4 regions of the Vibrio sp. EA2 genome follow, and region 1 is predicted to be linked to each of the others. Evidence: predicted binding sites of a transcription regulator. Region 1 holds the regulator's gene; each other region holds the start of a gene.
The links. Region 1 encodes CRP, which controls carbon source genes, mostly activating them, when cyclic AMP is high. Its sites were predicted from a motif close to TGTGANNNNNNTCACA; they were not measured.

Region 1 (7,943 bases):
ATCCGATTCTTTTAATCATCACTTGATTGGCAATGGATTTATCTGGCTCTGGGTGAGCATATATAACCAAAACTCTTGGGAGAATAGACGGTGCAACAGCCAAAGGGTCGTCCTTGTCGTAATTTTTATCCGTTATCAAATTGTTATACTTTTTTGTGCAGCATAATGCAATTCGCGCGCAGAGATCGACTTTTAGCCTCAATAGCCCTACTATTCACCGCTAGATAACTCCCTTAGTGACAAAGCAACGCGCACGGCGCAAAGTGAATGACGACTCTATGATTACCTTTTCTGATATCCAGTTACTGCGTGGCGGTAAACCTCTTTTAGATCAAGCTTCTGCGACTATCCATCCCGGAGATAAAGTCGGCTTAGTTGGCAAAAATGGTTGTGGTAAATCCACCCTGTTCGCCCTGCTAAAAGATGAACTGTCCATTGATGCGGGTTCGTTCAGCCAACCCCAGCACTGGGAACTGGCCTGGGTGGCACAGGAAACGCCTGCCCTTGAGCGCAGTGCATTAGAGTATGTCATTGATGGCGATCGTGAGTTCCGTAACCTTGAAAAGCAACTTGCCACCGCTGAAGAGCAAGACAACGGCACTTTGGTCGCGGAAATCCACGGCAAAATTGAAACCATTGGTGGATACAGTATTCGCGCCCGTGCAGCAGAATTACTTGACGGTTTAGGTTTCAGTCAGGACCAGATGAGCTGGAGCCTGACTCAGTTTTCCGGGGGCTGGCGTATGCGCCTTAACCTGGCTCAAGCGCTACTTTGCCGCTCTGACTTACTATTGCTCGATGAGCCAACCAACCACTTAGACTTGGACGCGGTAATGTGGCTGGAGCGCTGGCTGCAGAGTTACCCGGGCACACTGATCCTGATCTCGCACGACCGTGATTTTCTCGATCCTATCGTTGGCCGCATCATTCACATCGAAAACCAGCAGCTGAATGAATACACGGGGAACTATACCTCATTCGAAAACCAGCGTGCGCAACAAATGATCCTGCAGCAAGCGATGTTCGAGAAGCAGCAAAAGCAGATGTCGCACATGCAAAGCTACATCGACCGCTTCCGCTACAAAGCCTCTAAAGCACGTCAGGCACAAAGCCGTATTAAAGCACTGGAACGCATGGAGAAAGTTTTACCGGCACAGTTTGATAACCCATTCAGTTTTGAATTCCGTCAACCGGCAGCCTTGCCAAATCCAATCATGATGATGGATGACGTCTCAGCTGGCTACGATGACAACTTAATTCTGGAGAAAATCCGCTTTAACCTCGTTCCGGGTAGCCGTATCGGTCTGCTTGGTCGCAATGGTGCAGGTAAATCAACGCTGATCAAACTGCTTTCTGGCGAGCTCAAAGCCCAAGGTGGCGATCTGACCTACTCACAAGGCGTTAAGATAGGCTACTTCGCTCAGCACCAGCTTGAAACGCTGCACCCGGAAGAAACGCCGCTGCAGCACTTGATGCAAATCGCACCGAATCAAACCGAGCAACAATTGCGTGATTACTTAGGTAGTTTTGGCTTCCAGGGTGATAAAGCGTTGGAGAAAGTGGCACCATTCTCTGGTGGCGAAAAAGCACGTTTGGTTTTGGCGTTGATTGTGTGGCAGAAACCCAACCTATTACTACTCGATGAGCCAACCAACCACCTGGACTTAGACATGCGTCAGGCCTTAACGATGGCTCTGCAAACGTTTGAAGGCGCCATGGTAATTGTCTCGCACGACCGTTACCTGCTACGTGCCACCACGGATGACTTATATCTTGTTCACGACCGTCAGGTCGCTCCATTTGATGGCGACTTAAATGACTACTATAAATGGTTAACAGAGCAACAAAAAGTTGAGCGCAAAGAGGCGCAGGCATCACAACCGGCGAAAGACACCGTCAACAGTGCCGCAGCGAAAAAAGACCAGAAACGCCGCGAAGCAGAATTTCGAAAGCAAACCGCGCCAATTCGCAAAACCCTGACACAATTAGAAAATAAAATGGATAAGTTGGGGGCAGCACTAGCAAAAGCAGAAGAGCAATTGGCGGATAACACGCTGTATGAAGCCGAAAATAAAGCTAAACTAAACGAAGTGTTAGCGCTTCAATCATCGAGCAAGTCCGAGCTCGAAGAAGTAGAGATGGAATGGATGTCTGCTCAAGAAGAATTAGAGCAGATGGAGCTAGAGTTTAATCAATGACCAATAAGCACGCAGAATACACCCTGACCTTAGAACACCTATGGCAATTCAGTTTGCAGTTTTATGGTGTGCGGGAAGTAAAAGAAGCGTGCTTGTCATTACAAAACAACTATCACGGCAACGTGAATCTGCTACTACTGCTTCGATGGCTTGACGAGCAGCAGCTCATTTTCCAGGAGAAAGACTGGCATTTGGTTCAAAGTTGTCTTGGTCGAAGCGAAACCTTGCTGCACTCCTTTCGTGACTTGCGACGCCACCTCAAATCCCAGGTAAACGACGCGTTATATCGTGAAACTCTGCAGTTTGAGCTGCAACTAGAGAAGCAACAACAATCCGATTTAGTCGACTGCATCAACTCGCTTAGCCTGATAAAAAACGACGGCGATCCTCTCACGCTCAGATATTGCCGCCAGTTAGGCGGTGAACATCTACAACAGGCTTTTGCTCTCCCAGTGCCAAATATTCACCCGCCAAAGCATCCATAAATTGCAATAAACAATGTGGATTGCTGGTTCCTTGAACTGGCTCCGGTGACAACACGCTGAATCCTGCATCTTGAAGTCATTTAGGTATAAAGTACCTATAATATTTATAAAGGATGATATTAATAAGTTCTCCCAAGGATGTTGGAGGACGCATAAGAGCAGTTAGGTATGACACAATTTTTAGCAGCCGCTGGGATGAGAAACCCGCACCTTCAGACCCTTCTACCGCGTTTTATTCGTAAAAAAGCGCTGTTTACCCCTGTCTGGCAAACGCTGGATACCATGGATGATGATTTTCTTGATCTCGCCTGGAGTGAAGATCCAAATAAAGAACCCGCTCAACATAAGCCTATTTTTATCCTGTTTCACGGCTTGGAAGGCTGTTTCTACAGCCCTTATGCCAACGGCCTGATGAATGCATTTTCGCAGTCTGGCTGGCTTTCGGTGATGATGCATTTTCGTGGCTGTAGCGGAAAACCCAACAAACAAGCCCGCGCTTATCATTCAGGAGAGGTAACTGACGCTCGCTATTTCCTTGAACATCTTGAGAGACAGTTCCCGGACAACCCCAAGGTAGCCATTGGTATTTCCTTGGGGGGGAACATGCTGGCAAACTACTTAGCTCAATATCAGGATAACCCGATACTGAAAGCGGCAACGATTGTGTCTGCTCCTCTCGACTTAGCCGCTTGCGCTAACCGTATTGAGCAGGGCTTTTCCAAGGTCTACCGCCGCTATTTGCTGTCATCACTCAAACGTAACGCCTTACAAAAGCATGATTTGCTCCATGGTGAGCTGGCGCTCTCTTACAGTTCAATCAAGCGTGTCACTCGCTTACAAGAGTTCGACGATTTGATCACAGCACCACTGCATGGATTTAAAGATGCTCAGGACTATTACACCCAATGCTCAGGATTGAGTAAGTTACAACAAATCAAACTGCCGACGCTGATCATTCACGCTAAGGATGACCCATTTATGACCGATGAGGTTATCCCTAAATTTGTCCTGCCGGCTAACATCGATTATCGCCTGTATGAGCATGGTGGGCATGTCGGTTTTATCTCTGGCTCGGCCTTAAAACCGAAGTTTTGGCTGGAAGAGGCATTGCCTTCCTATTACGAAAGCATCGCTGCGGATCACCTTTCTGCTGTATCGAAACTCAAGACACAGTAAACTTGCCGTTGTTGACCTTTAGGACGAGTGATTACCACAAGGTCAACGCAACCAATCCATCTATCATCAAATTCTGAGGTATTTATGGTCATTCCTTGGCAAGACATTGCACCAGAGACACTGGAAAACCTGATTCGTGAATTTGTTCTGCGTGAAGGGACAGATTACGGCAGCGTTGAAGTCTCCCTGCAAGATAAAATCGATCAGGTTAAGTTGCAGCTAGAGAAAGGCGAAGCGGTTATCGTGTTCTCCGAACTGCATGAAACCGTGGATATTCAATTAAAAGCAAAGTATTAATACCTTTTACCTAACCCCCTCACATTTTACCGTATCCCACTCGATGACAAGCCGTTGTTACGTGCTATAGTGGGTTATCTCGCATGCAGTAGATACCTACTGCATCTTAAAGGAAAGTAATTTTCGACAAGGTTTGTCATGTCAGCTAAACACCCAATCATTGCAGTAACCGGCTCTTCCGGTGCCGGCACGACCACTACATCTGAAGCCTTCCGCAAGATGTTCAATATGATGAACGTCAAACCAGCTTGGGTTGAAGGTGACAGCTTCCATCGCTTTACCCGCCCGGAAATGGATATCGAAATTCGTAAAGCGCGCGAGCAAGGCAGACACATCAGCTACTTTGGTCCACAGGCCAATGACTTTCCTGGTTTGGAAAAGTTTTTCCGCCAATATGGCGAAGAAGGGACTGGCAGCATACGTCGCTATCTGCACACCTTTGATGAAGCAGTACCGTATAACCAGATGCCAGGCACTTTCACACCGTGGCAAGACCTACCAGACAACAGCGATGTACTCTTCTATGAAGGGCTGCACGGTGGCGTGGTCGATGGTGAAGTGAATGTGTCGCAACATGTTGATTTTCTGATTGGCATGGTACCGATTGTGAACTTGGAGTGGATCCAAAAATTCGTCCGAGATACGCGCGACCGCGGCCACTCAAGAGAGGCCGTTATGGACTCTATCGTGCGCTCAATGGACGACTACCTGAATTACATTACTCCGCAGTTTTCACGTACCCACATTAACTTTCAGCGTGTACCAACCGTAGACACATCAAACCCACTTAACGCCAAAGGCATCCCGAGTCTGGATGAAAGCTTTGTGGTAATTCGCCTACGTGGGATCAAGAATGTCGACTTCCCTTACCTGTTGGCCATGATTGACGGCTCGTTTATGTCACGTCACAACACGATAGTCGTGCCGGGCGGTAAGATGAGTTTTGCAATGGAGCTGATCGTGAGGCCTATCCTACAACAACTGATAGAAACAGGAAAAATTGGCTAAAAATCTCGCTTTCGGAGTGTTTACTTTTCATACCGTGATCATGTGCACAGTTTTGCGTACAAAATAGCAACCATGGCACGATTAAAATCAAGAAATCATCCTAGAAAAAGGATACTATTTCTTACCGAAACACAAGATAGCTTGCAGCATATAAAAAGTGCTCTTATTCTAGTAAGTCTGATTCAGGCTTAGCTAAAATATGGATAGCGCAAGCGTACCCTGCAGAGGAAGTGAGATATTATGGTTCTAGGTAAACCTCAAACCGACCCGACATTAGAGTGGTTTCTTTCACACTGTCACATTCATAAGTACCCTTCAAAGAGCACGCTGATTCACGCTGGTGAAAAAGCTGAAACCTTGTACTACATCGTTAAAGGTTCTGTTGCGGTTCTTATCAAAGACGAAGAAGGTAAGGAAATGATCCTTTCTTACCTAAACCAAGGAGACTTTATTGGTGAACTTGGTCTATTCGAGGAAGACCAAGAGCGTACAGCTTGGGTTCGAGCTAAATCTCCTTGTGAAGTTGCTGAGATTTCTTTCAAGAAATTCCGTCAGCTTATCCAAGTAAACCCAGACATCCTAATGCGTCTTTCTGCGCAGATGGCAAGTCGCCTTCAGGTAACCAGCCAAAAAGTGGGTGACCTAGCGTTCCTAGACGTAACTGGTCGTATCGCTCAGACGCTTCTGAACCTTGCAAAACAACCAGACGCGATGACTCACCCAGACGGCATGCAAATCAAGATCACTCGCCAAGAAATCGGTCAAATCGTTGGCTGTTCTCGTGAGACAGTTGGTCGTATCTTGAAGATGCTAGAAGAGCAGAACCTGATCTCTGCGCACGGTAAAACTATCGTCGTTTACGGTACTCGTTAATCTAAGATTCGAGTAGTGTAAATAAAATAATAAAGCCACCAATGGCAACATTGGTGGCTTTTTCTATTCAGGTAAGCTTTCAATTCCCTAGTGAGCGCTATGCTATCAGGAACCGAGTTATACCAATCCGGAAAATTAACTGGTCAGGGAACAGGGTTCGATAAACAAACTCTATTTGCCATGGATGGCAAATCGAAGCCCCATAGATGCGTTCTTATAAACATACGGTGCGTGTTTGTTTTCGATGCCTGTTTTCTGGTTCTCTATAACCACTTTCTTACTTGGATTGGTATTAACTACAGCGACTAGCCATTCGTGCTCTCAAAGATTTTATCAGCGGATGCGGCTACAAAACCCGGGTAAAGTTCCCCGTTTTCCATTGGGTAGCGTTTGGCGAATTCGTAGAATCCACCCGGAATGATCTCAGAGCCGCCAGTAAAGCTTACTGCTACTTTATCCGCCATGGTTGAAGACTGCTCAAGCAACACTTCTGGAGAACCTTTAACTTCACCGCCTGACTCGTTAATCACAAATCCAGACTGACGTAAGTAATCGTTCACTTGCTTCACTTCATCGTATTGATTGAGTTGATTCACACTGACTGTGAAATGGTTAGCGCCATACCCATGTGCCGCCAGCCAGGATGCGTATTCACTTTCTTTAGCCAGAGTCTGGTAATCCGAAAAACTGAGATCCCATAAGCGGCCGCCATGTAAAAATGCGCTATCAGACAGTTTTTCTGCATCCACTTGCGCGACCAGCTTCGCCACAACCGCTTGTAGCTCAGGTGAACACTCTTCAACTTTAAGCTCACTGATGAACACTTTTGGTTGTTTAGGATCAGGATGCTCGTAGTGCTTCGCAACGAGTTTTTTACTCTCAAACACATAATCACCGCATGCCTTATAGCCAATGGCTAAGAACGGCTTAGCCAGCGTCTCAATACCAAGCGGCTCAACATTGAATGTGCGCAGTGCAATATGGTCATTAATCAGAGGCTCATCTTCCTGAAGAAGTTGATGAACTTTTGCAGCAGAGGGGCAAAGACGCTGGATATAGTCTTGCCATAACGATTCAAATAACACATCAGGGGTCATAACGGCTCCTTGTTACGAGATGTAGGCTAAGAATGTTGGCGGCTCGTTCACAGCTATAACACTGTCCAGAATAATGAACGAGCAGCCTAACCTGTGGCGGAATGTCAGTCAGTCGCACACTCATTTTTAATTATTTTCATGCCGATCTCATTAAGACTCCATACTTTAATGATGCATCGGCAATCCGAGCCACGAAGTACCGTCGTGGCTCTGTTGTTTGTTGTTGAAACTTAAAGTTCTACACCTGGGCTCAATGTCGCAGGCAGTAGTGTTTCGCCACCTTCCATTGATGCCATTGGGTAAGCACAGTAGTCAGCCGCGTAGTACGCGCTTGGACGAAGGTTACCAGAAGCACCTGGACCACCAAACGGCGCGTCACCACTTGCACCAGTCAATTGACGGTTGCGGTTTACGATACCTGCGCGGATATGGTCAACGAAGTATTCCCACTCTTGGTCATCAGTAGAAACTAAGCCCGCAGACAGACCAAAGCGAGTATCATTCGCCAGTTCCACTGCTTTTTCCAAGCCTTGGTAACGTACAACTTGCAGCAATGGGCCGAAGTATTCTTCATCCGGCAACTCAGCGATATTTGTCACATCAATGATGCCCGGAGAAACAAACGCCGCTTCACCCGCTTTCGCTTCGATTAAGCTCTCTCCACCGAGTGACTGTAGGTTAGCTTGCGCATCAAGAATGAACTTCGCCGCCGCAACAGAAATTTGTGGTCCCATAAACGGTGCTGGTTCTGCAAATGGTTGGTCTACGCGAATCTTATTCGTCGCTTCAACCAATTTAGTAATCAATGC
Region 2 (7,943 bases), on a different contig from region 1:
GTTAAAGAGTGAATGAGTTCGGTGCAGACATCCAAAAAAGCCGGGTTAGCGTGATGAATCATAATAATTGCGTGATTCGATTGCTTAAGCTCACTTTTGAAGAGAATAAGTTGCTCCCACCAATAGGTTTCAGAAACAACGTTAGAAAGGCTCTTCTCAGGATCGTATTCATGTTGAGAACGAATATGATTGATCAGTTTACTCGCGCGTTGTTCAAGTTTGCGCTTGGAACTGTGCGCTTTATCCTGACTGAGGCGCTGCCTTTGATCTTTTAGTATTTGAAGTGAATGTTTCCGGTATTTTTGGAAAGCGTGGAATGCGGCTTCAAACTGACCTTGTTCTTCTGCAACACGTGATTGCTGATAACAAATTTGACTGAGTAACTCACCCTTATCAAAATGCCGGGCGGACTCTTCGGCAGCAATTAGCAATCTTGTCGCACTTTCGGTATTGTTCTGCAGAAGTTCCAGACGAGCTCTGCTAATGAAGGAATGGGCTTTCATCCAGGTCAGATCATGATCCATCGCTATCTGGTGCGCTTTTTTGGTCGCAACTTCGGCGGCGTCTAGTTTATCTAACCCAAGAAAAGCCAGTCCTTTGAAGTCCCATATTTCTGCTTTCCATGTCGAATCTTGATGATCGCTTAGCGCTTCGGCTGCGCCATCAAGCACGGTTAACATCTTGACGTAATCTTTCTGCAGGTAGTAATCCCATGCGAGTAAGATACGGGCTTTTCCTTCCAGGCTGGAGATGCGGACATTGTTCGCCACTTTGACGGCTAGCTCATGCGTTGATGTGGCAAGTTTGTGTTGATTGGTGATACGCCAAACGTTACCGAGCCCAAGCAGAGATTCAAGTTGAATTTCGATATTATTGATCAGAACGGACTGTTCGAGCGCATTAATCCAGTATTGCTGAGCGGAAAAATATTTGGCTTGCCCCCAATACTGAAGCGCAAAAGTGTGAAGAATCTCTGGAAGGTGGTCGTCGTTATCGAGTCGGCTCTGCTTATCGTAAGCCGTCTTTATCAGCTTAAGCCCTTGACGATAATCCATAGCGCACCAGCAACAGTGTGACATGATAAGTAAGGCTTGGATTTCGCCTTCGCTAAACAGCATTTGCTCCGCAGTAACGCGAAACTGCTCAGCTTTACGCAGAGTGGATTTGGGTTGAGAGCTAACTTTCTCTTTAAGCAGTGCGAGCTCGTATGCTAGCTGAGTTTTGCTTCTATCCAACGTTTACATCCAAGACCATCGAGCAGGAATTTATTCCCTAACTTTATCGCTAGGTGCGCATTTCATTACGAGAGCAGGACAAGTGCTACTTCATAAATCATCAGGAGCTCTCATTGATACCGTTAGCGCTCCTAATGATTTAGATGGTTAGGATAGGAGCTGTTTAATCGTCAAAGGAGCGTCAGTAACTTCGAGTCTTTGCGCCGCCGTGAGACCTTCTTTATCTTGATAGCACAAATTATGCCAAGCTCTGAAGATGTCTAAAAGAGGTAACAGACCTCCGGGTCTTAATTTGCGACGCGGTTCGTTGATGAAGCTTTCAAAAAGTAGCTGGAATCTATTTTGGTAGAATTGAACTTGGCGTATTGTTGCTACATTGAACCATTTTTCAGGTTCATTATGGTCACCGGCGAGGTAACAAATGCCTTTGCTGTTGTCTCCTTGGCTGGAAATAGCCCATCGGTCGCGCCACCAACTCATGTAAGCAATATCAATTTTGCCAAATGGTAATTTCATATTCCATGCCGGATCTTCGTCGACGTACATTAAGTCGATATTTTTTTCTTTAATACGAGACAAACAGACACTCAATGCTGCAGAGCGAAGCAGGGGATCCTGGGGCATGTAGATAGACACGCGTTTGCTTGGGCTACACATATCAAGGACATGCAAATAATGCGCGTACGAAGTATAAGGTGGCCGAATCAGCGCCCCTTTCGATGGATAATGAAAAATGGCCAGGTTCCCCAAAGGGTCCTCCACATTACCGCGCGCTAAAATAGTTTGGTATTTCTGGTCGATACGTTCGCGTAGTTTGCTTGAAGGTGCAGCGGGTGGTTCGCTCGCTTCTGCTGTGTATTCTTGAGATACAAAACGAGATACCTGGTCGTACGGATTGTGATCAAGTGACCCTGTTGGTTCTTCATCAGAAGCGTAATTAACGTGTTGACAGAGAATATAACCGGAATGTGCTTCGCCGGAGACGATCCAGTATACACCGTTGTTACTTTTCGGTTGCAAGGCGATGTAGTTTGACGCTAATTCATACTGGTTCGCATGGTTTACCCAGCGGGCATCAATGGTTGCTAATTTACGGCGACAGCGACTGGCAATATGGTCTACGTGATCGTAAAACGTTTTTGGGTTGATGCTAAGTTTACGGCAGATTTCACGTACAGAATAACCAGTAAACAGTAAAGCCATCAGGTTTTCCTGGAACTGCAGCTTTTTGTTCGCACCGGACCATTTATCGACGAAAGTACTTTGACACGCTTTACAACGGTAACGCTGGCGATCGCCACTGTAACCAAAAGCGTGGTAGAGGTGTTTATGTGTATGGACGGAAAGTCCAAAATTGTCGCAGTCATGATTGCGACAGGCAGGCAAACCGTCACTATGAACGTGCCTTAGACGATGAAGCTCATTCACGACATCGCGATTGTTAAGTAAAGGGGGGAAAGCTCCACATTCACGGCATACCATCGCTGGACGCTTAGGGTTAGCATGTTGCAGAACGTAACGCTTTGCATCACTCAATCCAAAGTTGTCACACGCCAATGTTTTACAAAAGTTGAGTTGTAACCCATCTGCATCTTTTGGCAGTTCGCCGTTAGACACGATCGCCCCCTCTGGGTAATTCGGGCAGCCAGTCAGGCACTGGCTGCAAATAATGACTTAGATGTTGATTGCGGTTTCTAGTGCAACTTTCATCATGTCGTTGAATGACTTTTGACGCTCTTCTGAGCTTAGTTTTTCGCCACGGATAATGTGGTCAGAAACCGTCAGGATAGTCAGTGCTTTAGCGCCTAGGTCAGCTGCAACGCCGTAGATACCCGCTGCTTCCATATCAACACCCAGAATGCCCAGTTTTTCCATCTTCTCAAAAAGGTCAGATTCTGGTGAGTAGAACAAGTCTGCGGAGAATACGTTACCCACTTTTACGGGAACGTCTTGTACTCGTGCTTGTTTTACTGCTTCTTCTAGCAGACCGAAGTCAGCGATTGCTGCGAAGTCGTGGTTATTAAAACGGATACGGTTAACTTTTGAGTCTGTAGAAGCACCCATACCGATAACAACGTCCATCAGATTAACGTCGTCACGTACCGCGCCACAGCTACCTACACGGATTACGTTTTTTACACCGTACTCAGCGATCAGCTCGTGCACGTAAATGCAGCATGATGGAATGCCCATACCGTGGCCCATTACTGATACTTTTTTACCTTTGTAAGTGCCAGTAAAGCCGAACATGTTACGAACGTCACAAACTTGCTGCACATCTTCCAGGAACGTTTCTGCAATGTACTTAGCTCGCAAAGGATCGCCAGGCATTAGGACTGTTTCAGCGAAATCACCTGGTTGTGCGTTGATATGTGGGGTTGCCATAAGTGCTCTCCAAAGTTTTGTTTGATAAAACGCATCTAGTATAGATACCTGTTACCAATTCTGTTGAATTCGTTCGTTTTTGTTGAGGCAATAATATCGGGGAGTACACAGTATCCTTGAGAGATTGGTCACAAAAAACGCCCTTATGGAAACCATCACGGCCGATTATAACCAAATCTGTTGAAAGCGAAAAGGCAATCGATTTGCTGGGTATAGGTTTGTTGACGTGGCACACAGAACCGGTGGTTTGAGCGGAAATTCTTTTTTAACTCTCGGTGATCGAAATCCACGATGGCGAAGTAAAACGATTAAATTGTACAACTTATTATCTTGTACAATATGGACTAACTTGCTATAAGTTATACAGCAAAACTTTTTGTATAGGATGGCGCTATTATGGAATCTTTAATCAAAGTTGGTATCAGTTCTTGCGTTTTAGGTGAGCGTGTTCGTTTTGATTCTGGCCATAAAGTCAGTAATTTTGTGACCAAAGAGCTCAGCAATTACTTCGATTTCGTTTCTGTTTGCCCTGAGGTTGGGGTTGGTATGCCAGTGCCGCGACCTACGATTCGTCTCATCTCTGATGAAGAGCGGATTGCGCTCGTTGAAACAAAAAATCCTGAGAATGACCACACGGATAATATGTTGGCTTACGCGGCTAATAAAGTAGACGAGCTACAGGAACAGCAGCTGTGTGGCTATATTGTGTGTGCTAAGTCGCCAACGTGTGGTATGGAGCGAGTTAAAGTATACAGCAAGCATCATGCTTCTAAAGAAGGGGTAGGGTTGTACACACAAACGCTGATGAAAAAAATGCCATGGTTGCCAGTAGAAGAAGATGGCCGTTTGAATGACCCGGTTCTAAAAGAGAACTTTATTACTCGCGTTTACTGCCTGAATGACTTTTATCAATCCATGTCAGGGGAGCCGACTCGTGGCAAAATTATTGATTTCCATTCTCGTTATAAACTAACGCTAATGGCGCATCATCCAGAATCATACCGAGCCTTGGGTCGTTTAGTGGCTGAGGTTGCGAACTACGAGATTGAAGACTTTTATGCAGAGTATCGCTTGGGACTGATGAAAGCACTTTCAAACCGTGCCAGTCGAAAAAATAACACCAATGTGTTGATGCACCTTCAGGGTTACTTTAAACGTGCCTTAACCAAAGAAGAAAAAGAAGAGTTAGCGACGGTTATTCATGATTATCGCACTGGTGTGTTGCCGTTACTTGCGCCGCTAACACTGATTAAACACTACCTAAATACTTACCCAGACGAGTATTTACAAAAGCAAAAATTTTTAGAGCCGCACCCGCAGGAGATGAGATTACGTTATGGTTTGTAGTTCACAAGAAAAACTGTACGCAATTAGAGATGTTGCAGAGATAACCGGGGTAAAGCCTGTCACCCTGCGAGCATGGCAGAGACGATACAATCTGATTCAGCCGCAGCGGACAGATAAGGGACATCGTTTGTATCGCCAGCAGGATATTGACACGATTAAAGAGATACAAAGTTGGCTGGCGAAAGGCATCGCCATTGGTAAGGTGAAAGGCCTGCTGGGTAAAGCCGGTGAGTTAGACATGAGCGCTGAGTCAGCGACTTTGGAAGAGGTAGAAATGCTGCTTTCTGCGTTATCTGATCTGAATCATGCCAAGACGGAGAGTGTACTGTCATCGGTAATGAAGGAATATCCTCTCAATATCGTCATTGAGCAATTTATCGAGCCAGTATTTGAAGCATTAGAACTCGTGAAAGGATCGCTTCGTTCAATCCAGGTGGGGTTGTTCCAGACATGCCTGATCAAACGGCTGGCTCTTATCGTTGACTCGGAAAACAAGGCGTCTTCAAAAGGCAAGTGTTTGCTGGTTTGCTTTGAACAAACTCGAGAAGCAGAAAGTTGGATTCAAGCCGCAATACGTTGTGAGCAAGGTTATCACACAACCTTAATTGCTAACGTTAATGACATTTCAGGCTTGGCTGAGCATGAGGTCATCGATCGCTATCAGCGCATTTTTCTGTTTTCTAATAAAGCACTACCAGCCAAACAGGTTGAGGTGTTAAAAGCGATGCGAGCGCAATTCCCCAGCCAGATTCAATGCTCAGAAGTCATAGAGAAGCTTCATTTTGAACAGGCAGAGAATAGATAGCTAAGGAGACATCATGATTCTGGTATGGTTTCGACGTGACTTAAGAACGTTAGACCACACGGCTTTACAAGCCGCCCTGGATTCTGGACAACCTGTTGTCGCGTGTTTTATTTCGACTCCGCAGCAGTGGCAAGAACATGATATGGCTCCGATGCAAGCGGATCTGATCGCTCGTCGTTTAGAGCATTTAAATCAGGAGCTCAACGATCTCAATATTCCGTTTTTGTATCAAGAAGTCGATAACTTCTCCGATTGCACTGCGGTGATAAGCCAGTGGGTGCAGTTACTGAAAGCAAAGAGTGTCATGGCTAACATCCACTATGAAGTGAATGAGCAAGCACTTGATCGTCAAGTTTCACAGACGTTAAATCAATCTGACATCGGTTTTGAGCTTTTTCATGACAAGTGTGTTCACGCACCAAGCACGGTTTTGAATAAGCAGGGCGACTACTTCAAAGTGTTTACCCCATTCAAACGAGCCTGGCTGCAGAAGTTTCAACTACCAAGAGTAGCCAAACCTTATGCTCAATCATCACTTTCACCGCAAGTATTGAAAGAGATAAAGGGGGCGTGTTTTGATGATAATTTCACTTTCAGCTATCCACGTGAGTCCAGTGAGCATTGGGTTGCATCAACGAGCGATATTCTCAGTCAATTAAGAGAGTTTGCTCGTGAGCGAAGTGATGAGTATCGCGAGCAGCGTGATTTCCCGGCCACTGATGGTACCAGTCAGCTCTCTCCTTATTTGGCCATTGGCGCTTTGTCACCGAGACAATGTATTGCCAGATTGTTTGCTGAGAATGAGCAATCGGATTTAACGGAAGGCAAAGCAACATGGTTAAGTGAAATCATCTGGCGAGAGTTCTACCAACATTTGTTAGTCTTTGAACCAAAGCTAGTCAAGGGCAAGGGGTTTATTGACTGGGAAGACAAGATTCAGTGGTCTTACGACGAGAAGGCGTTTGAGCGCTGGAAGACTGGCACTACTGGTTACCCAATTGTGGACGCCGCGATGCGTCAGCTGAACCAAACTGGCTGGATGCACAATCGCTTACGCATGATAGTCGCAAGTTTCCTGACGAAAGATCTTCACATTGATTGGCGCTGGGGTGAAAAGTACTTTATGAGTAAGCTTGTCGATGGTGATTTTGCCGCCAATAATGGAGGGTGGCAATGGTCTGCATCGACCGGGTGTGATGGTCAGCCTTACTTCCGAATTTTCAATCCCATTAGCCAGGGAGAAAAGTTTGATGCTGATGGCCGCTTTATACGTCATTGGGTGCCAGAAATTAAAAGTGTGCCAAACAAGTTCCTCCACAAACCATGGACTTGGGAAGGGTTTTCTTTACTGGATTATCACACTCCGATGGTTGATCATAAAGTAGAAAGAGAGATAACCTTACGGCTCTTCAAAAGTGCCAAGGAATAGAGTGAAATGCTTAGCAAGAAGCGATCAATGAGCATCGCGAAACGAACCCTGTTATCAGTATCATTGTCATTAGTGAGTGGATTGTCATTTGCTAAGATGTACGAGTTACCCTCAGACAGCAGTCGTGTCATTGGCCGTCTCGAAAATCACGTTGTACAAGACGGGGAAACCATGGCCAATATTGCTAAGCTTTATGACGTTGGTATGCTGGGTTTAATGGCTGCGAATAAAGGCGTCGACCCGTTTCTTCCTCAAGAAGGGCACGTTCTCACTGTCCCTACTCAGCTCATTCTTCCGGATGTTCCTCATCAAGGCATCGTGATTAATCTGGCGGAGTTGCGCTTATATTACTTCCCGTCTAACGAGAATGTCGTGCACGTATTCCCGGTTGGGATCGGCAGAATAGGGCGTGATACTCCCGTGATGTCGACCAGTGTCAGTCAAAAGCGTCCTAATCCGACATGGACACCGCCGGCGTCTATTCGTGCTGAATACAAAGCAAAAGGCATAGATTTACCAGCAGTTGTGGCAGCAGGCCCTGACAACCCGTTGGGTATGTTCGCGCTGCGCTTAGCTTACGGGAACGGCGAGTACCTTATTCATGGCACCAACAAAGATTTTGGCATTGGTATGCGGGTCAGTGCGGGTTGTATCCGTATGGAACCAAGTGACATCGAATGGTTGTTTGAACAAGTACGCCGAGGTGAGAAAGTCAGGGTGATTAACCAACCGGTTAAAGTGG
Region 3 (7,943 bases), on a different contig from region 1:
ATCGCGACCGGATACAAAGTGCGAATTCGCTCAGCCAGTAGCTCGCTTTCATCGGTATCGATAGAAGCAGAAAGTTGAGTCAGTAAGTCATCGAAAGAGAGCCACTGCTTCTGATTTTTCGCACTGGCTAACATCACGCGACAGTGTTCAATCGCATGAGCCAACAGTGGCGCTTTTAAGCTAATTGGATTGGCAAGAAAAGCCTCAATCGCTGCAAAAACGGCGTGCTGCGGCGCACTGCCTTTGGGTGTTTTTTCCGACAGGATATTTTGCGCAAACTTTTCCAGCTTGTCAGGATATTCATAACCTGTGGTTTCTGTTGCTGCCCAAGCATTCACTGCCTCTAACCAGGTCGGCAGAGACTTTTTGGTGTAGCTGCGTTTGTTGATGTCTGAATCCGAAATCAGCGCTAAAAAGTCATCCTGGCTATCTCGCCATTGTGCTTTCAGCTCATCGATTTTTTTCAGATTCTCAGTATGAACATCGGCCAAACTGCCTTGCATCGCAGGTACAGAAAGGCTTAACGGTGCGCCTGTTAAGTAATTGCTGATGTCAGACAACAGTGCAGATGGAGAACCCCACAACTGACGAATTTCCCCCGCTAAAGTAAACGGCAATGGGTAGAAGTTACGTCGCCAATAGTCAGCCACCACCTGAGCTTTAAGGTGGCTTTCGTCCGTCACGAACTCGTTATTAAATCGGCTGCCAGATTCAAAAGCATTTTGTGTCAGCATGCGCTGGCAAAAACCGTGAATGGTGTAGACCGCTGCCTCATCCATTTGACGCTCTGCCTGGAGAAGAATTTCCGCCGCTTGCTTGTGATCGTCGAACTCACTAAGCAAAGGCTGAATGACTGGATCGGAACTCTGTCCGCGAGCAAAAGCGATACGCGCATCATGGATTCTCGCCCTGATACGATCGCGCAACTCCGCTGTCGCCGCTTCGGTAAAGGTCACAACCAGAATTTGATCAACGGTAAGCGGGACGCGATGTTTGGTCTCTGCACTGCCGTGACCAAGCAAAAGGCGCAGGTATAAACCCGCAATAGTGAAGGTTTTGCCCGTACCCGCGGATGCCTCAATTAACCTCGCACCATGTAAAGGAAACTTCATCGCTTCTAGTGGTGTTGGCTGCGGTTGCCCAGTGGCTTCTAAATCATGGTTAGGTAGCTCTGCACCTGACATTTGATCCATAACGCTGAATCTCTCCGGATTATCAACTGATAGAAGTGTGATCTATCGTTAAAAATTCTATTTATATGTTTACCAAGTTGGATAATTTAGGGCTTTGTGGGATCTTTCTCACGGTTATCCATCTGTTGCACCGTTAGTATGCGCCTCACGAGATAAGCCAAGCCTTTTAGGCGGCAACACTCAAATGAATTAAGCAAAAGTATCATGGTCCCTCTGACCTTGTGGCCGTACAGCGAACGCCCTACACAAAATAATGATTTTCTGGCGGCCACCCTACTCTCCCTTTACTCTATCCAACTGTCCTTGCTACGCTTTTATATCGTCCGCATCTTGAACCGCTAAACGCGCACCTTGCAGCACCAACGCCGTCAATAAGCGTACTTCTTTCGCCAAATCATCATTCCAAGCTGGCCAAATACGTGCAATATACGCATTGTTTCCTTCGCCTGAACTCATGTAGCCATCGTTGAATGTATCTGCCATTTTCTTCAAAGATTTCTCTTCGTCGTCAGCCCAGTGTCCACGACTAAATCCGGCTTCAACACATGCTAACGCCGTCTGCGGGAAATAAGGCAAAGGCTTAGTCATGCCTTCAAAGAACAGACGAACCACTTCCGTAAGTAATTGCTTGGCATACTGCGCGTCAGCAATTTCCGGGTAGATTAAATGAACCGCACCTTCTTTGCGGTCATAGCCAATAATATGGGTTTTCTTGGCATGGCCCGAGGCTGACATGGCAAGATGATCAATCCAAGCGGCCAGATAATCCTGTGAACGAACCCTACCGCTACGGTAGCGAATCAACCCGGATTGGTAACACTGAGTAAGCCAACCTGTCAGGCGAACTTTTTTCTCATCGCCTTCATTGCCTTCGAATAACGAGTCAAAGGTCAGATCGATTTCTAAGTCGTCTTGAGGTGCGCCAGCTAAAAACGCCAGTTTGTCCACCAGCTCTTCAGCCTGAACTCGGTTAGTTTCAAACTCGATATCACCAAACGCACCGACTGGTAACTTACCTTGTGCACGTTGTTGACTCATAAAGTGCTTAAGCACATCTGTTTTCTTCTCTGGCTGTGTCAACGTGGTTTCGAGCAAGGTTTCTAACAGCTCATCACGCATTTGATAGCTTTCCAGCCCACCGAGTACAAATGGCTCATCATCTTCCATGACTGGCAATGGTGGCTCAAATACCACTTTTAAGCGGCGATTAAAAAAGTACTGTACTGGTAAGCGCCAAAAACGTTGCAGCTCGACTAAATCGAGCTCTAGTGGGAACGTGGCTCCCAGCAGATAATCGTCCAATGCGCGATTAAAGTCATGACGAACGTAGCCTTGAGATTGGCTACTTTGGGTTAACGCCGCCGGAATCCACTCTTTGGCGTAGCTGGAATGCATCCCCTGAAAGGCACTTGGGCTAAATGGCACCATGGCGTGCGTATTGACCAGCGCTTTCAATAAATTATCGCCAGACTCATCAACCGGTAAACCTTCATCACCGCCTAAACAGTAATTTTGGTGACAGTATTCCATCAACTCAGAAACCAGCACTGACGGTACGCGCTCGGTGTTGTCTTGAATCGAACGACCGACATAACTGATGTACAGCGTTTGCTGTGCGGACAACATTGCCTCTAAGAACAGGTAACGGTCATCATCTCGGCGAGAACGGTCACCCGGCTTAGTTCTGCCCGTCATCAAGTCAAAACCTTCCGGCGGCATGGAACGCGGATAGACGCCATCATTCATTCCAAGCAGACATACGGTTCTAAATGGAATGGAACGCATTGGCATCAGGGTACAGAAGTTCACTTGGCCGGCAAGGAAACGCTGGCTGACCCGCGTACCGGACAGTTTATCTTGCAAATATTGGCTGATGATTGCTGGTGACAATACCTCTTCGAATGCAGCATCAGCGAGCTGTTCTTTCAGTTGGCTAAGCGTATCGCGAATGGATTTGAGTGCCATTTCGCCTTCCAACTCGACTGAGAAGAAGTCATCCAGCAGTGTAACTAAAGTTTCTCGCCAGCCATCAATCGTCTGAACATGAGAGAGTTTGCGGCGATAAGTACTGATTTGTTGGATAAAATGCGCCAATTTACCAGCAAGCTCAGCGCCCATACCTTGCACTTCGTTGTACGGAGATAAACTGCCTTGCTCGGTTTCAAACAAACCTGCCGACTCTGGCATCGCATAGCCGAGCAACATGCGTTGAATACCAAACTGCCAGGTGTTTTGACGCGTTTCCGGCAGTTCAAATTCGCGTCCGGTATTGGCATCCAATCCCCAACGAATACCCGAGGCTTCAACCCACTGTTTAGCTTGTAAGAAATCGTCTTCACTTAGCTCAAAACGCTTCAAAATCGCCGGAGTTTCCAGCAGTTCAAGTAATTCCGATGCCAAGCAGCGCGTGTTCGGTAGGTTTGCCAACTGCATAAATGCCGCAAGAATCGGGCTCTCCTGATCCGCCGTTCGGTCTGAAATCGAATATGGAATAAAACGCTCACCCGGCGCATTACCAAATACTGCTTGAATTGCGGGACTGTAGGCATTGATGTCCGCAACCATGACGATAATATCGCGTGGTTTTAAGCTCGGATCAGCATCGAACATCGCCAGAAGTTGATCATGAAGCACTTCAACTTCACGCATTGGACTGTGACAAGCGTGTAGACTTAGCGATTTGTCGCCCAGACTAACCACTTGCTTGTGGCCACTATGCTCAATCTGCTGGTCGTCCTGGTGTTCCTCAAGGTTTAAAATATCCGCTTGCAGTTGATGGAGCAGACTATCACGCTCGACATCAACAAACGCTTCAATCTCATGGGACTCCAGCTGAGATAGCAGATACATGTTATCGCGGCCAAGTTTGCCCATCGAAGCCAATAGACTGTTTCCGACCACATCAGTGTGCAGTTCGTCGAGCACATTGTCTTCTACAGACCCTTTCAACTGCTCGGTTTCGCCTTGTACTTCAGAGTGATCTTCCTGCCAAACTACATGCTGACGATGTTTCGCTGCCAAGCGAGCCAGATATTTGCGGTCACGAACCTCACCCCAGTAGTAACGACACGGGTTGGTGAACATCAAATGCACGTCGATGTGTTCGCCTATCGCTTTTAGCGCATCCATGTAACGTGGTGGTAAAGAGGAGATACCAAAAACAAACAAACGCTTGGGTAAGTGACCGAAATCACCACTAAAATTCTCAAGCGTGTCGATAAAGTGCTCATAAAGGTTGGCACGATGATAAGGAGATTGCCCCAGCGACACCGTGTGATCGTACAATGCTTGCCACAAAATTGCCTGCCACGGATGTTCCTCTTCCAGCTCTGGTACACTCTGACCCGCTTCCCAGTTTGCGATCCATTCCGGACGGTATACCAGGTAGCCATCAAATATATCGGCAATTTTTTCTGCCAGCTGATACAGCTTGGAGTTATCACTGTCGTCTTTGAGATATTGCGCCAACGGTGAAAACGTCTCTTGGTTTAGAAGCCCTGGTAACAGGTGCATCAACTTCCACGTCATGGCTTCTTTGTTAAATGCACTGCGTTTTGGCACATCAGGCAATACCTGAGTGAACATTTCCCAAATGAAGGTCGCAGGGAGCGGAAAATCGATGTTCGCCGCCACACCAAACTCTTTGGCCAGTTCCATTTTTAACCACTGAGACATACCCGGACTTTGAACCAGAATTTGTTCTTTTTCGAACGGGTTTTCCAGCGGACTGATGCGAATCAGTTCAACAAGAAGTGATTTGAGAACGTCAACTTGGTTGGAGTGATAAACAGTAAACAAATTGGGAACACCGAGTGCCGATTGAAACTGTTAGCTAGCTTAGCACAGCCCCATTTAAACCCGCACTCTTCTCTTGACTCGAAATAACAAAAGGTTAGATATCGCCCAAATTCCCATATTTCATCATTCTGTTCGCACATACCCATGGTTGCAGCAACATCCGATCTGGACGAACAAGATAATTACAACAATTATTACACTGTTAATGAATTGTTAATTCATAATTTAAACAGGCTCAAACATAACCTTACCAGACATTATGTGTATCAAAGGGGGATCAGATACGCACTGGATAAGAAAGTAAGGAATTGACGATGGATTACATTAATGACTACTACCACTCTTTTCTTGATTCTGTATCCAGCGCAGAAACTTACAGCCAGATCGGTATTATCTTATGCATCTATTTACTGGCTTTTATTCTCGCTAATCGTGTCTATAAGTATGCTCCCATCCTGAGAAATCCCCCGTCACCACCAAGTAACTTCCCTATTCGCCACTTAATCTACCGTTGTGGGAAGCTGTTATTCCCTATATTCGCAATAGTACTGTTACGGATTTCGCTCGAATTCAGCCAGTTCTATATTGAAGATGGCTGGGTAATCAAAGTCGCTTTTGCCGTCGCTGTTTTGCTGCTTTTTCATTCTTTCATCACTCTGGTTATCACCAACCCACTGGTTGCCACCGCTTTTCGCTGGATAGGAATGCCGATTATCATTTTTTATGGCGTTGGCCTACTCGACGACATCATCGATGTTCTTGAATCGATGTCGATCGACTTGGGAAATATCCATATATCAGCCTATGGCCTGGCCAGAACATTAATTTTCGGTTCGTTACTTTTCTGGCTCGGACGCGTATCTAACGCAACAGGTCAAACCATCATCCGCAAACAAAAGTCTCTAGATTTTCGTACTCGTGAAATCGTCGCTAAAGTATTTGAAGTGGCACTGTTCTTCACCGTTATCCTATTGATCCTGCAACTTATGGGTATCAACCTGACGACGCTAGCCGTATTTGGCGGGGCTGTCGGCGTTGGGCTTGGTTTTGGCTTGCAGGCCATTGCCTCCAACTTCATTTCCGGGATTATCATTATTTTTGACCGTTCGATTTCAGTCGGTGATTACATTGAGCTTGAAGATGGCCGGACCGGGGTGGTGACCGAACTAAATATGCGCTCAACCACCTTAGAAACCTTTGATGGTAAAGATATTGTCGTTCCAAACGAAAAGTTTATATCCAGCTCATTTACCAACTGGACGCATAAAAACACCAAACAGCGTTACCGCGTTGACTTTTCCGTCGCCTATAAAACTGATGTACGCAGTATGGTTGAGTTGATAAAAGAAGCAGTAGCATCCCATCCACAGGTATTGAGTGGTCCTAACGTCCCATTTGAAGAGCGACCGGACTGTGAAATCGACAGCTTTGGCGACTCTGGGATCAATATGTTTGTCGAGTTCTGGATGGAAGGCATTGACGACGGTCGCAATCGGGTTGGAGGAGACTTATTGCTGATCATTCTCGAAACTCTGCAAGACAATGGTATTGAGATCCCATTCCCGCAACGAGATATTCGTGTGGTTTCTACCAATGATACTGACGAGCTTCAACGCAAGCGTTAGGTACGGCACTCCCATTACTACGCTTGCACTTCGTTTCAAACTATCTAATGATTGAGAACCCACGTTCAGATTAACTAAACATCAATCTATGGCCAGTCACATCTCACTCAAACAACTCAAGGTGTTTACCACCATCACTCAGCACAACACGCTGACGGCTGCCTCCGAGAGCCTCTACCTATCGAAGGCTGCGGTAAGTATGGCGCTGTCTGAGCTAGAAAAGCAGATAGGGCATCACCTGTTCGATCGGGTCAATAACCGACTGATTCTCAATCAAGAAGGGCAAAAGCTGCTTCCTTTGGCGGATGAACTGTTAAACCGAGCCAAAGACATTGAGAGTATTTTTGAAGGCGACCATGCCCTATCCGGTCAGCTACGAATAGGAGCCAGTGATACTATTGGCAATCAAGTTGCGCCCTACCTTCTGAGTGCCTTTCGCCAACACACCAATCACAGCTCGCAAAGCCTGTTTATTTCAAACTCGGCGCAGATATGTGACAAACTGACTGATTATGAGCTGGATATCGCCCTGATCGAAGGTAAAACGCTGCATCCTGAGCTTCAGTCGTCACAATTTAGTCAAGATGAGATGTGCGTAATCTGCCCGCCAGATTATCCCGCAGCGCACGAAGGTATGATGAATCTGGCAGAGCTGGAAAACAGCGAATGGATATTGCGCGAGGCAGGATCTGGTTCAAGAGAGTTCTTTCTACGCGTGATAGCCCCTCGTCTAGAGCAGTGGCACGAGGCATTTCAACTCAATACCACTGAAGCACTCATCAACTCCGTATCTGCAGGTTTAGGGCTTGGCTGTTTGTCACGTTTATCAGCCGATCCGGCAATTCGCGAAGGCCGTGTAAAAGTTCTTGAAATGCCGCTGGATATGAAACGTCGCTTCTGGCTGTTAGTGCACAAAGAAAAATATCAAAGTCCACTGCTAAAAACCTTTATCGAGTTTTGCCAGAGTTGGCCGTTTCCTGCAAATACTAATAAATAGTTCAATAGCTGGTCAGTTAGCTCTACCCACTTCGCATTCTTAGTTCACTAGGGTCTGTGACTCTAGACTTAGCTGGTCAAAAACTGTATAAAAAGCCAGTATCAATTCACCAAATTAGGGGACTAACCATGGCTGTAATAGTCAAGTACGTGGTAGAACGCAATGGAGAAGAGAAAATGACTTTTACCTCTAAAGCGGAAGCTGACGCCTATGACAAAATGCTGGATATGGCGGACGAGCTATTCTCGCTGCTAGGTAAGAGTGAACTTCTTGAAGACGAAACTAAGCAAGAAGATCTTGCCATGTTCCTTGCGCAAAACAAAGAAGAAG
Region 4 (7,943 bases), on a different contig from region 1:
ACCACGTCTTCAAGGAAAGTTTCTGCGATGTATTTTGCTCGTAGCGGATCTCCAGGCATTAAAACTACGTCTGCGAATGCACCCATTTCAGCATTGATGTGAGGAGTTGCCATGTTTCTTTTCCTTAAGCTTTCTTGTCTCTAGCCTTCGCGTCTAACGCGCTGTCAGCCAGAGTCTTCTCGTTTCTGACAAGCAGTATTTTCATACTGCAAAGATAAAACTAGGAGCCAAATGCTCCTAGTTTTCAGTTACCTAATAATTATAGGAAGTTTTTACCGTAATCCATTGGTGATGTACCAAAGTGGCTCGCCAGTGTCTGGCCAATATCAGCAAACGTATCACGTAGGCCCAGAGAGCCAGCCGGTACCTTGTTGCCATAAACCAAAACTGGGATGTGTTCACGAGTATGATCAGTGCCCGGCCATGTTGGATCACAACCGTGGTCTGCAGTTAAGATAAGCACGTCGTCTTCATCCATTAGCTCTAGCACTTCGTTGATGCGACCATCAAAGTACTCAAGCGCGGCAGCGTAACCCGCCACATCACGACGGTGGCCATAAGCTGAATCGAAATCAACAAAGTTAGTGAATACGATGGTGTTATCTCCAGCTTCTTTGATCTGCTCTAGTGTCGCTTCAAACAGTGCTGGGATACCTGTTGCTTTCACTTTCTTAGTGATACCGCAGTTTGCGTAGATATCGGCAATCTTACCGATAGAAACCACATTGCCTTGCTTCTCATCTACCAGCTTTTGTAGAACCGTTGCTGATGGTGGCTCTACAGATAGGTCACGGCGGTTACCAGTACGCTCAAATTGACCTTTACCCGCGCCAATAAATGGACGGGCGATAACACGACCAATGTTGTAATCTTCCAGCTCTTCACGAGCGATTTGGCAGAGATCTAACAGACGATCCAGGCCGAATGTCTCTTCGTGACATGCGATTTGGAATACAGAGTCAGCAGATGTGTAGAAGATTGGCAAACCCGTCTTCATGTGCTCTTCACCCAAATCATCCAGTACTTGAGTACCAGAAGCATGGCAGTTACCTAAGTAGCCATCTAAGCCAGCACGCTCAAGAATGCGATTCGTCAACGCTTCAGGAAAGCTGTTGGTTTTGTCACTAAAGTAACCCCAATCAAATAGAACCGGCACACCAGCAATTTCCCAATGACCAGACGGAGTGTCTTTACCAGAAGACAGCTCAGCAGCGTGACCGTAGGCACCGATGATTTCTGCATCTGCGTCTAGACCAGGGGCAAAGCGACCTGTTGATTCTTTGTGCGCCATTGCCAAACCAAGTTTAGATAGGTTTGGAAGACGAAGTGCGCCTTGACGCTGATCGTTATCAGCTAACCCTTTTTCACACTGATCCGCGATATGACCAAGTGTGTCTGACCCTACATCACCAAAATCTTTTGCATCCGCAGTTGCGCCGATACCGAATGAGTCTAGTACTAAAATAAATGCTCTTTTCATTGCTTGTTCCTTCGGCCCACTCGGCAAGTTGCTATGGTGAGTAGACCTCATGTAATTACTTAATCAGTTAGGGTCTGTTGACCTAGATATCTTCTGCACGAATCTGACGGTAAACCTCTGGGGTTGGCGTGTACTCACCACCTACTTTGATTGCACTGCGTAGTGCTTTTGCCGCTTCTTCCCACTGCTCTTCAGTACGAGCGTGGATAACGGCCAAAGGCTTATCGCTGTCAGCGACTTCACCCAGGCGGATGAACTCGTCAAAACCAACTGCATAGTCAATTTCATCTGTCGCAACGCGGCGACCACCGCCCATCGCGACCACAGCCATACCGATAGCACGTGTATCCATTGCAGAAACGATGCCCGTTTCTGTCGCGTATACCGGTTTGATAATCTGTGCTTTTTCCAGGTAGTTTTCGTAGTTTTCTACGAAGTCTGCTGGGCCACCAAGACCGGCAACCATCTTGCCGAAGCACTCCGCCGCTTTACCGTTGTCGAGCACTTCCATTAGTTTCGCACGTGCGTCTTCGGTATTTTCTGCCAGCTTACCAAGCACCAGCATTTCTGCACATGATGCCATGGTGACTTCAAGTAGACGTGGGTTGCGGTATTCACCAGTCAGGAAACGAACCGCTTCACGAACTTCAACCGCATTACCGGCTGAAGACGCTAATACCTGGTTCATATCTGTCAGGATTGCTGTTGTTTTTGTGCCAGCGCCATTTGCTACCGCTACAATAGATTTAGCGAGTTCTTCTGATGCTTCATAGGTTGGCATGAATGCGCCTGAGCCAACTTTTACGTCCATCACTAGTGATTCCAAGCCCGCCGCCAGTTTCTTAGAAAGAATGGACGCGGTAATTAGCGAGATGTTATCTACAGTAGCCGTGATATCTCGGGTTGCGTACACACGCTTATCGGCTGGTGCCAAATCGCCAGTTTGACCGATGATTGCAACGCCTGCCTCTTTCGTCACCTGACCAAATACGTCGTTGGTTGGTGTGATGTTGTAGCCTGGGATTGACTCTAATTTATCGAGCGTACCGCCAGTATGGCCAAGCCCACGTCCAGAGATCATTGGAACGAAGCCACCACACGCCGCCACCATAGGGCCAAGCATGAGAGAAGTGACATCGCCAACACCACCGGTTGAGTGCTTATCGACAATAGGGCCGCCAAAGTTCATGTGGCTCCAGTCGATAACCATGCCTGAATCGCGCATTGCACAAGTCAGGGCAATACGCTCATCCATGGTCATTTCATTGAAGAAAATAGTCATAGCAAATGCCGCGATCTGACCTTCAGATACTGTGTTATTTGCTACGCCTTGAATAAAGAAGTTGATTTCGTCAGCAGAAAGAACTTCGCCGTCACGTTTTTTACGAATGATTTCTTGCGGTAAATACATTAGTGCCTCCCAAGCTCGATGAAAGCTGTGGTCAAAGTAGGACAGAAGGTTGGTAGCCCCCTGTTTGGGGCTACCAGTCAGACATTTTTAGAATTAGTACGCTGTTGGATCAGCCGTTTCGTCTGTTACTTCTAATGTATTTAATAGATTGGTTAGCAGGCTTGACGCTCCGAAACGGTAGTGACGCGCATCAACCCAGTTATCACCAAGGATTTCATCAGCCATTGCCAGGTAAGCCGCTGCGTCTTCAGCAGTACGCACACCACCTGCAGGTTTGAAGCCAACTGTTTCTGCTACACCCATATCGCGAATCACTTCAAGCATCATGCGCGCGTATTCTGGTGTTGCGTTAACAGGCACTTTACCTGTTGACGTTTTAATAAAGTCTGCACCCGCTTCGATACAGATTTGTGAAGCTTTCTTGATTAGTGCTTCTTCTTTTAGTTCACCCGTTTCGATGATCACTTTTAGAAGAATGTCACCACAGGCTTCTTTACATTGCTTAACCAGCTCAAAGCCCACTTTCTCGTCACCTGCCATTAGCGCACGGTATGGGAAAACCACGTCAACTTCGTCTGCACCGTAAGCAACTGCTGCTTTTGTTTCAGCAACTGCGATTTCGATGTCGTCATTTCCGTGTGGAAAGTTAGTCACAGTAGCAATGCGAACCTCTGGTGTACCTTGCTCACGAAGTGTCTTCTTAGCAATAGGAATAAAGCGAGGGTAAATACAGATTGCAGCCGTGTTACCTACTGCTGTTTTCGCGTCATGACACAGTGAGATCACTTTTGCATCAGTGTCATCATCATTCAGCGTAGTTAGATCCATAAGTTTTAGTGCACGTAGCGCTGCTGCTTTTAAATCGCTCATTTCTATCTCCGATCAATATTCAAAAAATTCACTACTCAGCCTTACATCACACCTCTAACTATAATCAACGAGCTGAGATTGTGTAAAAAATGACTCAGTAGTCTATTTATGAACGGACTTGGTTCCCTGAAGACTCGGCATAGTCAGCGAAAGTGTCATATGCCAATTGCTATCCTTGTCACCGCACAGTACCAGTTTGGACTATGGCACAACAATCTATGATTGCGGCGTCTTACTGGGCAATTCATTTGCCCATCGATTATGTAGTATTCATTACGTGATTAAGTATCAAACTTAACCACCATCCTGTGATTAATACATTATAGAGTTTCACCGCAAAACTGTAGCACCAAATAGAACGCAAACGGTTTGTATCTCAAAATTTCCAGATTTCTATTCTCTAGCTCGCCAGATAAGACTCGTTACCTTTAACTGCACTAAAAAATTTTCAGTCCTGAAAACGAAAAAAACCCCGCAGCAATTTCTTGCTACAGGGCATCATTTAACGTGGCGTCTATATATTAAGAACCCGTTCTAAATTATAGAGCTGCAAGGCTTAAGCAGAAGCCTGCAATTGTCGCAGCCATTAGGTTAGACAACGTACCAGCAAGTACTGCCTTAATACCCATGCGAGCGATATCTGGACGACGGCTTGGCGCTAGACCACCCAGACCACCTAGAAGGATCGCGATAGAAGAAAGGTTCGCGAAACCACACAGTGCAAATGAGATGATAGCTGTAGTCTTCTCAGACATTACTTCACCAGTTGCAGCAATTACTTGCGCGTTTTCACCGATGTAAGGCGTGAAGTTCAAGTAAGCCACGAATTCGTTCACAACGATTTTCTGACCGATGAATGAACCAGCGGTGATCGCTTCATCCCATGGAACACCAATTAGGAACGCCAGTGGAGAGAACGCGTAACCCAGGATTAGCTCTAGAGTCAGCTCAGGCATACCGAACCAACCGCCGATGCCACCTAGCATACCGTTGATTAGTGCAATCAAACCAACGAATGCGATTAGCATTGCACCTACGTTTAGCGCAAGTTGCAGACCAGAAGCCGCACCGCCCGCTGCTGCGTCGATAACGTTTACTGGTTTGTCGTCGCCACCGTCCATTGCTTCTTCAATGCTTTCATGAGGCTGATCTGTCTCAGGGTAAAGAATTTTAGCGAACAGTAGACCACCAGGTGCCGCCATGAATGATGCCGCAACTAGGTATTCCAGAGGCACACCCATAGAGGCGTAACCAGCGAGTACACCACCAGCAACAGAAGCCAAGCCACCACACATTACCGCAAATAGCTCAGATTGAGTCATTTTTGGAACGAATGGACGAACGACTAGAGGTGCTTCAGTTTGACCTACGAAAATGTTAGCTGCTGCTGACATTGATTCTGCACGAGAAGTGCCAAGCGCTTTTTGTAATGCGCCACCCAGAATCTTGATAACCCATTGCATAACGCCAATGTAGTATAGAACTGAGATCAGAGCAGAGAAGAAGATCAGTGTAGGAAGAACACGGAATGCGAAGACGAAACCACCGCCACCGAATACTTCGAACATCTTGTCAGACACAAGACCACCGAATAGGAATGATGAACCATCGTTACCGTAGTTGATAACGTTAGATACACCACTAGAGAAACCGTTCAGTAGATCACGGCCCCAAGGTACATACAGAACAAATGCACCTAATGCGAATTGGATAGCGAATGCACCACCCACAGTTCTAAAGTTGATAGCTTTGCGGTTAGATGAGAATGCGAATGCAATGGCAAGAAGCACTACCATACCAACCAGGCTCATAAACAGGCTCATAGTTTATGACTTCCTTATAAGTTATTTATTGGCGTGTAACAAAATGGAGCTATAAAAGCGGGGCAATTATACTCATGCATCATCAATTAAAGTAATGCCGCCCTCACACTTTCCCATAAGATTCATGATTGATTCAGCAATCTTTGTGATAAAACTCACAATAAAAAGGAAAACGTTTTCGAATCTAAACACTTTCTTTGAATTCTATTCACATATTGAGAAGGCAAAATTGCTATTTTTCCACAGTTGCGACGCAATCGATTGCTTTTCTCCGCTACGCAGCTCTACGAGCGTATTGAATACATGAATGAGTTTCGCTGGGTGATTTGGCTGCCCCTGATATCCAAGTATAGGCATATCTGGAGCGTCTGTTTCGATTAGTAGATGTTCAAGCGCTAATTTTTGAATGGCGTCGCGAGTTTTTTTGGCTCGTGGGTAAGTGATTGTCCCGCCTACTCCGATGAAAAAACCTAATCTGACCCATTCCATCGCTTGTTGATAGCTGCCAGCAAAAGCATGCACGACACCACCTTTAGGCAGCTTGGCCGCTTTAACCATTTGTATCAGCCGATTGTGCGCTTTTCTGCTATGCAGGATGATAGGAAGGTCAAAACGTCTGGCGAGCTCAAACTGTAGCTCAAGTGCTTTTTGTTGCAACTGAGGATCGACGTCAATCGCAAAATCTAATCCGCACTCGCCTATTGCAACGCACTGTGGCGCTTTTTGTTTTAGATAAAGTTCCAGTTCCGCAAAGTGCTGATCAAAGCTCTGCTCCAGAAAATACGGATGGAACCCGAGCGCATAATATAAGTGGGAATATCGCTTGGCTAAGCTTTGAATGTGTGACCAGTTTGAGGGTCCGACTGATGGTATCAGGATTCTGCTCACCCCTTGCTCTTGAGCAAGAGTCAGGTTGTGCTCAAAGTCATCCTGAAACACATCAAAATCAAAATGACAGTGCGTATCAAAGAGCTTCATCTTGTGACTTTCTATTACTCTCGGCGGATTTCGGTGCTGCGTTTTGCTCCTCACTCTGATGAGCCGGATCTGTTCGATAAGGTACACAACTGCGTTTTTGATCCGGCGTAAGTCCCATTTCTTTACACCAGTCGTCGTAGCGCTTAATGCCTCTTTTCAACCAATTCATTTTTCATCCTCACATAATATCAATCATTTCTGCCGATATAAAAACGCCCTTGACTAAGTCTATAGCCAAGGGCGTTTTAAAATCCAGTCGCTGAGTAGCGGACTTTAATTAACGTCGATTAGTGCTCACGAGTCGCACGGAAGTCAATATCCGGGAAGCGCTCTTTCGCAAGGTTGAGGTTAACCATCGTCGGTGCAATGTAGGTTAAGTTGTCACCACCATCGAGTGCTAAGTTTGTCTGGTTCTTACGTTGGAATTCATCCAGCTTCTTCGCATCGTCACACTCAACCCAGCGCGCCGTTGCCACATTAATACCTTCGTAAATCGCTTCTACGTTGTACTCAGACTTCAGACGAGCCACAACCACATCAAACTGAAGCACACCAACCGCACCCACGATTAGGTCGTTGTTTTGCAGTGGACGGAACACCTGGACCGCGCCTTCTTCAGACAACTGAACCAGACCTTTAAGTAGCTGTTTCTGCTTCAATGGATCTTTCAGGCGAATACGACGGAACAATTCCGGCGCAAAGTTAGGAATACCAGAGAATTTCAGTGATTCACCTTGCGTGAAAGTATCACCAATCTGGATAGTACCGTGGTTATGCAGACCAATGATGTCACCTGCATAGGCGTGTTCTGCACGAGCACGATCGCCCGCCATAAAGGTGACCGCATCAGAGATACTTACCTGCTTACCAAGACGAACGTGGTTCATCTTCATGCCTTGGGTGTAAGTACCCGATACAATGCGCATAAATGCGATACGGTCGCGGTGTTTTGGATCCATGTTTGCTTGGATCTTAAACACAAAGCCTGAAAACTTCTCTTCTGTTGCTTCAACGTCACGCTCAACCGCTTGACGTGTTTTCGGCGCTGGCGCCCATTCAGTCAAACCATCCAACATGTGGTCCACACCGAAGTTACCTAGTGCCGTACCAAAGTAAACAGGTGTGAGATCGCCCGTCAGGAATGATTCCAGTTCGAACTCTGGGCAAGCACCCATTACCAGCTCCAGCTCTTCACGTACGCTTTCTGCCAGACCCGCACCGACTTTTTCATCCAGTTCAGGGTTATCCAACCCTTTGATGATGCGCACTTCCTGAATCTCATGACCATGGCCAGATTCGTAAAGAATCGTCTCGTCACGGTGGATGTGGTACACACCTTTAAACTCTTTACCGCAGCCGATAGGCCAGGTAATTGGCGCAC

Region 2: a site for CRP is predicted at 3,738-3,753, ahead of deoD (purine-nucleoside phosphorylase). Genes of this name have one in related genera too.
Region 3: a site for CRP is predicted at 1,291-1,306, ahead of recB (exodeoxyribonuclease V subunit beta). Genes of this name have one in related genera too.
Region 4: a site for CRP is predicted at 5,729-5,744, ahead of RXX31_RS08580 (NupC/NupG family nucleoside CNT transporter). Genes of this name have one in related genera too.

Annotation. Positions count from the first base shown of each region.
Region 1 covers NZ_JAWLID010000022.1:12,028-19,970, forward strand. Annotated here, with positions in the region: gene kefG (glutathione-regulated potassium-efflux system ancillary protein KefG) at 1-103, opposite strand, end outside; gene RXX31_RS22960 (ABC transporter ATP-binding protein) at 279-2,198, shown strand; gene RXX31_RS22965 (TIGR02444 family protein) at 2,195-2,683, shown strand; gene RXX31_RS22970 (hydrolase) at 2,852-3,859, shown strand; gene RXX31_RS22975 (YheU family protein) at 3,944-4,156, shown strand; gene RXX31_RS22980 (phosphoribulokinase) at 4,295-5,164, shown strand; gene crp (cAMP-activated global transcriptional regulator CRP) at 5,405-6,037, shown strand; gene RXX31_RS22990 (DUF1338 domain-containing protein) at 6,343-7,134, opposite strand; gene astD (succinylglutamate-semialdehyde dehydrogenase) at 7,365-7,943, opposite strand, start outside.
Region 2 covers NZ_JAWLID010000004.1:321,386-329,328, forward strand. Annotated here, with positions in the region: gene RXX31_RS12270 (hypothetical protein) at 1-1,235, opposite strand, end outside; gene RXX31_RS12275 (lactate dehydrogenase) at 1,383-2,852, opposite strand; gene deoD (purine-nucleoside phosphorylase) at 2,910-3,620, opposite strand; gene RXX31_RS12285 (DUF523 and DUF1722 domain-containing protein) at 4,017-4,967, shown strand; gene RXX31_RS12290 (MerR family transcriptional regulator) at 4,957-5,772, shown strand; gene phrB (deoxyribodipyrimidine photo-lyase) at 5,786-7,201, shown strand; gene RXX31_RS12300 (L,D-transpeptidase family protein) at 7,208-7,943, shown strand, end outside.
Region 3 covers NZ_JAWLID010000003.1:186,623-194,565, reverse strand. Annotated here, with positions in the region: gene recB (exodeoxyribonuclease V subunit beta) at 1-1,184, opposite strand, end outside; gene recC (exodeoxyribonuclease V subunit gamma) at 1,500-4,991, opposite strand; gene RXX31_RS08835 (mechanosensitive ion channel family protein) at 5,306-6,616, shown strand; gene RXX31_RS08830 (LysR family transcriptional regulator) at 6,705-7,613, shown strand; gene RXX31_RS08825 (YebG family protein) at 7,742-7,943, shown strand, end outside.
Region 4 covers NZ_JAWLID010000003.1:130,486-138,428, reverse strand. Annotated here, with positions in the region: gene deoD (purine-nucleoside phosphorylase) at 1-113, opposite strand, end outside; gene deoB (phosphopentomutase) at 260-1,480, opposite strand; gene deoA (thymidine phosphorylase) at 1,563-2,891, opposite strand; gene deoC (deoxyribose-phosphate aldolase) at 2,985-3,761, opposite strand; gene RXX31_RS08580 (NupC/NupG family nucleoside CNT transporter) at 4,301-5,584, opposite strand; gene RXX31_RS08575 (TatD family hydrolase) at 5,789-6,562, opposite strand; gene RXX31_RS08570 (DUF5363 family protein) at 6,549-6,731, opposite strand; gene prfC (peptide chain release factor 3) at 6,850-7,943, opposite strand, start outside.